Regions from separate parts of the Micromonospora hortensis genome, predicted to be linked through region 2. Evidence: riboswitches for the same ligand, from Rfam matches in the RefSeq annotation. Region 2 holds a riboswitch; the other holds the start of a gene.

Region 1 (4,004 bases), on a different contig from region 2:
CGTTCATCGGATGGCAATGCGCGACGACCCGCGTGCCGCCGTCCTGGTTGGACGGTCATAATAAACCGCATGGTTGCCTGGGAGTACGCCCTGCTCGTCCGTCGCTATCAGGGACAGGGCCGCAATTTTCACGTCTCGTTCGTCTGGTACGCCCCGGACGGGTCACGCAAGGACATCACCGCCTACGGCGACACCGCCATCGCGCACCTCAACCGCGCCGGCCGGGAGGGGTGGGAGCTGGTGTCCGCCGCCGAGGACGTCAACAACGTCCAGGGCAGCACCGAGGTCCACCGCTACCACCTGAAGCGCCCGATGGACTGAGGACCCCCCCGCCCCCCGCGTCGATCATGGGATCGTGGTGGTGGACGACAGTCGTGCACCAGCCCGGATCGGGCACCACAACTCCATGATCGACGCGGTCGAGGGGCTAGCTCAGGTCGATACCGGGGTAGAGGGGGTACGTGGCCAGCAGATCGGTGGCCTGCCGGGCCACCTTGTCGGCCAGGCCGGCGTCCAGGTTGTACTTCGCCTTCGACGGGGTGCCGTCGGCGTTGGCGCCGGCGGTGGTCTGGGTCAGCACGGTGTGGATCAGCTCGGCGGTCTGGTCCATCTCGGCGGTGCCCAGGCCCCGAGTGGTCAGCGCCGGGGTGCCGATCCGGATGCCCGACGTGTACCAGGCGCCGTTCGGGTCCTGCGGGACCGAGTTGCGGTTGGTGACGATGCCCGAGTCGAGCAGGGCCTGCTCGGCCTGCCGGCCGGTGAGCCCGTAGCCGGACACGTCGATCAGCACCAGGTGGTTGTCGGTGCCGCCGGTGACCAGCGTGGCGCCCCGGCTCAGCAGCCCCTCGGCGAGCGCCTGCGCGTTGTCGACGATCCGCTGGGCGTAGTCGGCGAAGTCGGGCCGGCGGGCCTCGGCGAGCGCGACCGCCTTGGCCGCCATCACGTGCGGCAGCGGGCCGCCGAGCACCATCGGGCAGCCCCGGTCCACCTGGTCGGCCAACTCCGGCTGGCAGAGCACCATGCCGCCGCGCGGGCCGCGCAACGACTTGTGCGTGGTGGTCGTGACGATGTGCGCGTGCGGCACCGGGTCGAAGTCGCCGGTGAACACCTTGCCGGCCACCAGGCCCGCGAAGTGCGCCATGTCGACCATGAAGGTGGCGCCGACCGAGTCGGCGATCTCGCGCAGGATCCGGAAGTTCACCTTCCGGGGGTACGCCGAGTAGCCGCCCACCAGGATCAGCGGCTTGAACTCGCGGGCGGCCTCGGCCAGCCGGTCGTAGTCGATCAGGCCGGTCGCCGGGTCGGTGCCGTAGCTGCGCTGGTCGAACATCTTGCCGGAGATGTTCGGCCGGAAGCCGTGGGTGAGGTGGCCGCCGGCGTCCAGCGACATGCCGAGCATCCGCTGGTTGCCCAGTTCGCGGCGCAGCGCGAACCAGTCGGCCTCGGTGAGGTCGTTGACCTGGCGGACCTGGGCCTTCTTCAGCGCGGGAGATTCCACCCGGTCGGCCAGCACCGCCCAGAAGGCGACCAGGTTGGCGTCGATGCCCGAGTGCGGCTGCACGTACGCGTGCGCGGCGCCGAACAGCTCCCGGGCGTGCTCGGCGGCGAGCGCCTCGACGGTGTCGACGTTCTGGCAGCCGGCGTAGAAGCGGCGGCCGACGGTGCCCTCGGCGTACTTGTCGCTGAACCAGTTGCCCATGGCCAGCAGGGTCGCCGGGGAGGCGTAATTTTCGCTGGCGATCAGCTTGAGCGACTCCCGCTGGTCGGTCAGCTCGGCGCCGATGGCGTCGGCGACCCGCGGCTCTACAGCCCGGATCACCTCAAGGGCACTCCGGAATGCGGTGGATTCGGCGTTGCGGGACATGCGACCTCCAACAGACGTGCGGGAAGGCCCAGGCGCTCGGCAAACGTCCACGTGACGAGGCCGCTCCCCGATGGTTCTCCATCCCCACGCGCCAGTAACGGCCCGGAAGGATCCTACCGGGCCGGAACCGGCCGTTCGGGCCGCCCTCCGGGAGGCGACCCCGCCAACGTGATTGGGCGGTGCGTCGCGGGGCACACGGTAGGAGACCACCGCACCGTCACGGGTGCGGTCAGGGTTCGTACAGAAGGAGTCGAGAACATGACCACACCCACCTCCGACCGGCCGCTCGCCCTGGTGACCGGGGCCTCCAGCGGAATCGGGTACGAGCTCGCGGCGCAGTTCGTCGAGCACGGCTTCGACCTGGTGATCGCCGCCGAGGACGACGGCATCGAGGCGGCCGCGCAGAAGCTGCGCCGCGACGGGGGCCCGCAGATCTGGTCGGTCCGCGTCGACCTGGCCCGCGAGCAGGGCGTGACGGAACTCGTGGCCGCCGTCACCGCGACCGGACGGCCGCTGGACGCGCTGGCGCTCAACGCCGGTCGGGGCGCCGGTGGCGCCTTCGTCGGCGGCACGGACCTCGCCGACGAGCTGGAGATCGTCGACCTCAACGTGCGGTCGACGGTGCACCTGGCGAAGCGGCTGTTGCCCGGGATGGTCGAGCGGGGCACGGGCCGGGTCCTCTTCACCTCGTCGATCGCCTCCACCATGCCGGGGCCGTTCCAGGCGGTCTACAACGCGTCGAAGTCGTTCGTGCAGTCCTTCGCCGAGGCGCTGCGCAACGAGCTGAAGGACACCGGCGTCACGGTGACCTCGCTGATGCCCGGGCCGACCGACACGGAGTTCTTCGACCGGGCCGACATGGAGGACACCCGGGTGGGCTCGGGCAAGAAGGACGACCCGGCGAAGGTCGCCGAGCAGGGCTTCGAGGCGATGATGAGGGGTGATCAGACGATCACCGCCGGCTCGCTGATGAACAAGGTGCAGACGGCCGCCGGCAAGATCATTCCGGACAAGCTCAAGTCCGAGCAGCACCGCAGGATGGCCGAGCCGGGATCGGGCACCTGACCCGTGACGCACGACGAAGGGCCCGGCACGGTGCCGGGCCCTTCGGTGTGAGCGGGTGCCTCAGGCCGTCACCGCATCGAGCGCCTTCTTGATCGCCTTCGGCGCGGTGGGGGTCCGCGGCGCGTCCGCGCGCAAGGCGATCATCTTCTCGCCGATCTCCTGGAGCTGCTTGCGGCCCAGCGCGTCGCGGACCTTGGGGAACCACTCCTGTTCTTCCTCCTCGACGTGGTGGGTGACGTTCTCGATCAGCACCGTCGTCTTGGCGTTGAACCGCTCGTCGTCGGCGTCCATGCTGGCCAGCTCGGCGCAGAGCACATCGGCGACGTGGTGTTCCTCGTACGACTCGAGGATGTCGTCCTCGAGGTCGGGCAGCAACCGGCGAACCTCCGGATACATCACCTCGTTCTCCAGGTAGGTGTGCACGGTCAGTGCCTCCAGGATCTGGTCCACCAGCTTCTGCCGCTGGCTCGCCGGCCCCTCCTCGGCGTCCTGGAAGGCCTTGAACAGGCGGCGCATTTCCTTGTGGTCCTCTTTGAGCAGGACGATGGCATCGGTCGACACCGGTATGACCTCCCTGAAGAGTCTCGGCTGGTGGAGTTCCGGTACCCCGGCGCCGATTGCGGAAACAGGTGAAACCGCCTCAGACCATCGCCAGGGTGCGGGGGATCTCGTCGAGCAACTCCCGAGCCAGAAAACCGATCCGGCCGTAGCGCGGAATCAGCCGCTGGCCGCTCACCGAGTGCGCGAACGAGCCCCAGCAGGCCGCCTGCGCCGGGTCGGCGCCCCGGGACAGCAGCCCCGCCAGCAACCCGGCGAGCACGTCCCCGCTGCCGGAGGTGCCCAGCCCGGCGTCGCCGCTCTCCTCCCGCCAGCCCCGACCGTCCGGGGCGGCCACGTGCCCGTACAGCGACACGACCGCCTCGTACCGCGCGGCCAACTCGGCCGCCTCGGCGTCCAGGTCGTCGCCCGGCTCCCGCCCGAGCAGGTGCCCGGCCTCGGTCACGTTGGGGGTGAGCACCACGGGCCGACCCGAGCCGACCAGCAGGTCCGGTGCGTGGCTGAGCGCACCCAGGGC
Region 2 (4,004 bases):
TCGAGGACGTCGAGAAGATCTACTTCGAGGGCTGGAAGCTCGGCCTCAAGGCGCTGGCGATCTATCGGGACAACTGCAAGGTCGGCCAGCCGCTCTCGGTGGCCAAGTCGAACAAGGCCACCGAGCCGGCCGCCGTCGAGACCGCAGCGGCCGCGCCGGCCGCTGTCGAGAAGGTCATCGAGTACCGGCCGGTGCGTAAGCGCCTGCCGAAGAAGCGCCCGTCCGAGACGGTCAGCTTCTCCGTTGGTGGCGCCGAGGGCTACCTGACCGCGTCGTCCTACCCGGACGACGGCCTCGGTGAGGTCTTCCTGAAGATGTCCAAGCAGGGCTCGACCCTGGCCGGCGTGATGGACGCCTTCTCGGTGGCCATCAGCATCGGCCTCCAGTACGGCGTGCCGCTGGAGACGTTCGTCAGCAAGTTCACCAACATGCGCTTCGAGCCGGCCGGTATGACCGACGACCCGGACGTGCGGATGGCGGCCTCGGTGATGGACTACATCTTCCGTCGCCTGGCGCTGGACTTCCTGCCCTACGAGCGTCGCGCCGAGCTGGGCATCTTCACCGCCACGGAGCGGGCCGCGCAGCTGCGGGCCGAGGCCGACGCGGAGGCTGCCGGCGTCACCGGCGCCGAGCTCACCGCGATGGCGTCGTCCGCGCCGGTGGCGACCCCGGCCAAGCCGGAGGCTGTCGCCCAGCCGGCCCAGGAGATGGCCGACGTGGCCGCCGCCAAGCCGGCTCCGAGCGTGGGCTCCAGCACCGAACTGCTGGAGGCCGTGATCGGCAAGGCCGCCGACGCGCCGCTCTGCTTCACCTGCGGTACGAAGATGCGCCCCGCCGGTAGCTGCTACGTCTGCGAGGGCTGCGGCTCCACCAGCGGCTGCAGCTGACGTACGCGAAACGCGGCGCTGCCCCGGCTCCCTCGTGGGAGTCGGGGCAGCGCCGTTTCCGGGTCCTCTGGAGGTTCGCGCGGGAGGGCATGTTGTCGTTGGCCGTGATGCCTGTGAGTCATCTTGATGACTCACAGGCATCACGCTCGTCAGGGTGTTGCGCGGTGGGCTGCCAGGCGGGCCATCGGCTCAGGGAAGCCGGGACGGCGGGTGATCTAGCTTGCTCGCTCGGCGGCGCGCACCGCATTGCGGAACAGCATCGCGACGGTGGTCGGACCGACCCCGCCGACCCGGGGCGTGATGGCGCCGGCGACCTCGGCGCACGCTTCGTCCACGTCCGGTAGGAGGCGCCGGCCTTCGTAGCGGACGCCGGCGCCGATGACGACGGCGCCGGGCTTGACGTGCTCAGGCCCCACGATCCCGGGTACGCCGGCGGCGGCCACGAGGATGTCGGCGCGGCGGGTGTAGCGGGCCCAGTCGGGCACACCTGTGTGGACGACGGTGACGGCGGCGTTGGCGGTCGGGCGCTTCTGAGCGAGCAGCATGGCCAGGGGGCGGCCCAGGGTGGCGCCGCGGCCGAGGATGACGACCTCACGACCGGCGACGGGGATCTCGTAGTAGGCCAGCAGGGCTTCGATGCCGGCGGGAGTGCACGGCAGCGGGCCGGGCAGGCCGACGGCGAGACGCCCCATGTTCAGCGGATGCATGCCGTCGACGTCCTTGTCCGGATCGATGGTCAGCAACGCCGCGTCGTAGTCCAGGTGCCCCGGAACGGGGTACTGCACGAGCAGCCCGTGTACGGCCGGATCGTTGTTGAATCGGGCAATGGTCTGGTGTAGCTCGGCCTGGGTGGCGGTGGCCGGCAGATGCACGTGCGGGGACGCGAACCCGAGCGCGGCAGCCTGACGTTGCTTGATGGCGATGTAGCCGGCGCTGGCGTCGTCGTCACCGACGAGGATGGTGGCGAGGCTCGGTGTGATCCCGCGGTTGCGCAGGCGGGCGGCTGCGTCGGCGGTCTCGGCCAGGACGGCTTCGGCGACGGGTGCACCCGGCAGCAGGCGGGCCGTGCCCGACGGGGTGTGCTGTTCTGTGGATTCGCTGGTCGTGGTCATGATGGTTCCTCGACGCAGGCGCCCAGGCGGTCGACGCCCGCGAGAGGCTCCCCGATGGTTCCACCATCCCCGTGCCGCCAGTCGCCGGTGGTTCGATGATGCCGCATCACCAGGGCGGTTGCCCAATTGGACCAGCAGTGCCGCCGTCAGCGCCGGGCAGGCTCACGCCGGGGGCATGGTGCCGGTCGGCGGTATACCTCAGAGGCATAAATATGCCTCTGAGGTATACCGCTCTTCGGGGTTGGTGCCGTCGACAGGGCCGGGTGGGCTCAATCAGTTGGCAGGAGCGGGCGCATGAACGTTCGCTCGTACCGCACGACACAACCCGAGCTTTCGCGGATGCTGTCAGCCGCGACGAACTCCGGGTCATTGCCGAACCGTGCGCGGTAACGCTCGTACGCTGCCAGGCTCTCGAAGCTGAACAGCGCCTCGGCCTTGTCGCTGGCGCCCTCGGCGGGCAGGAAGTAGCCGTGGTGCACACCACCGTGCTTGGTCACCAGCCGCATCCATGCTCGGGCGAAGTCTTCGAACGCGTCGATCTGCGCGGGGTCGATGGTGTAGTGGAGGACACAGGTGATCATGGCGTCACCCTACGGACCGGATTGTTCGGTAACACCCGCGCTCCGGCTTACGAAGAAGGGGTGTGAAGGCTACGAGGGAGGACGGCCTGTGAGTGAGCCGAGCCGAGCCGACGACGACATTTCCGGCATCGGAACCGATCCGGTGGCCTTCGAGGTCTTCTACCGGCGGCACCTGGAGGCCGTGGGCCGGTTCGTGGCGCGGCGGGTCGACGACCCACACCTCGCCGCCGACCTCACCGCCGACGTGTTCCTGGCGGTGATCGAGTCGGCGGCCGGGTACCGACCGGACCGGGGTAGCCAGATCGGCTGGCTGTACGGGGTGGCCCGCAACGTCATCGGCGACGAGCGGCGTCGGGCGGCCCAACGGCTGCGGGTGACCGGACGGCTGGCCGGACGACGGGACCTGGGCCCCGACGACATCGCCCGGATCGAGGAGCGGATCGACGCCGAGTCGGCGGCCCGCCGCACCCATCGGGCACTGAGCGAGCTGCCCGAGGGCACCCGGACGCTCGTCGAACTCGTCGCCGTGGACGGCCTCACCGTCGCGGAGGCGGCGACGGTGCTCGGGATGTCACCGGTCGCCGCTCGGGTCCGCCTGCATCGTGCCCGCCGCGTCGTCCGCGCCGTGCTCGCCCGCCCGGTCACCACCCTCGCCTGATGAGACGGAGATGACGATGAACGAGACCGAACGGTCGCCGCAGGGTTTCGAGGAGCAGCTCCTCAGGGATCTGACCGCACACGTCGCCCAGCGGGCCGAGATGGCGTCGGCGGCCCGTCTCGCCGGACGGCGTACCCGGTTTCTGCGCGGTTGGCGCCTTGCCGGAGCGTTCGGGCTGGCGGTCGCGCTGACCGCCGGTGCGCTGGTGGTGCAGACGGTCAGGGTGGGCGACCAGCCGCCGCCGACGGCCAGCGCGTCGGAGATCTTCCATCTGGCCGCCGACGCGGCCCGGCAGCAGCCGGAACTCACCGCCCGACCCGATCAGTACGTCTTCACGGAATCCCTGGCGACAATCCGGGACCTGCCGGACAGCGGCCCTTACCAGACCATTCGGAACCAACTGTGGGAGTCGGCCGGCGGGGTCGCGTACACGCAGGGACGTTACCGACCGGAGACCGATCCGAACGGGTGGGGCGAGCTGACGGTGCTCCGGATGAGCGATGCCGCCGATCCCACGAAGGATCTCGACGCGTTCCAGCCGCCCGCGTACCACGGCAACCTGCCCACCGATCCGGATGAGCTGCTTCGATACCTTGGGGAAAACCCGGTCGACCTGCATCTCCCCGAAGGCGCCGATGAGGAGGCCGTGTACGGGGACGAGAGCATGGTGTACACCACCGCGCGGTCGATGCTCGACGGCTACGTGCCGCCCCGAGCGCTGGCGGCGCTGTTCGAACTGCTGGCGCGGGAGCCCGGAGCGGTCGTC

What was found. Region 2 has a riboswitch for ZMP and ZTP ahead of NIE111_RS05820 (bifunctional 5,10-methylenetetrahydrofolate dehydrogenase/5,10-methenyltetrahydrofolate cyclohydrolase). Riboswitches for the same ligand answer to the same signal wherever they lie in the genome.
Region 1: linked by a shared signal. The riboswitch ahead of NIE111_RS19545 (glycine hydroxymethyltransferase) and the one ahead of NIE111_RS05820 (bifunctional 5,10-methylenetetrahydrofolate dehydrogenase/5,10-methenyltetrahydrofolate cyclohydrolase) in region 2 are both predicted to bind ZMP and ZTP.

What each region holds. Positions count from the first base shown of each region.
Region 1 covers NZ_JAKKFE010000026.1:241,420-245,423, reverse strand. Annotated here, with positions in the region: gene NIE111_RS19550 (hypothetical protein) at 61-321, shown strand; gene NIE111_RS19545 (glycine hydroxymethyltransferase) at 428-1,864, opposite strand; ZMP/ZTP riboswitch at 1,884-1,973, opposite strand; gene NIE111_RS19540 (SDR family NAD(P)-dependent oxidoreductase) at 2,123-2,929, shown strand; gene NIE111_RS19535 (hemerythrin domain-containing protein) at 2,990-3,490, opposite strand; gene NIE111_RS19530 (NAD(P)H-hydrate dehydratase) at 3,570-4,004, opposite strand, start outside.
Region 2 covers NZ_JAKKFE010000009.1:178,099-182,102, reverse strand. Annotated here, with positions in the region: gene NIE111_RS05825 (vitamin B12-dependent ribonucleotide reductase) at 1-887, shown strand, start outside; gene NIE111_RS05820 (bifunctional 5,10-methylenetetrahydrofolate dehydrogenase/5,10-methenyltetrahydrofolate cyclohydrolase) at 1,103-1,999, opposite strand; ZMP/ZTP riboswitch at 2,013-2,094, opposite strand; gene NIE111_RS05815 (NIPSNAP family protein) at 2,269-2,580, opposite strand; gene NIE111_RS05810 (RNA polymerase sigma factor) at 2,669-3,238, shown strand; gene NIE111_RS05805 (CU044_5270 family protein) at 3,249-4,004, shown strand, end outside.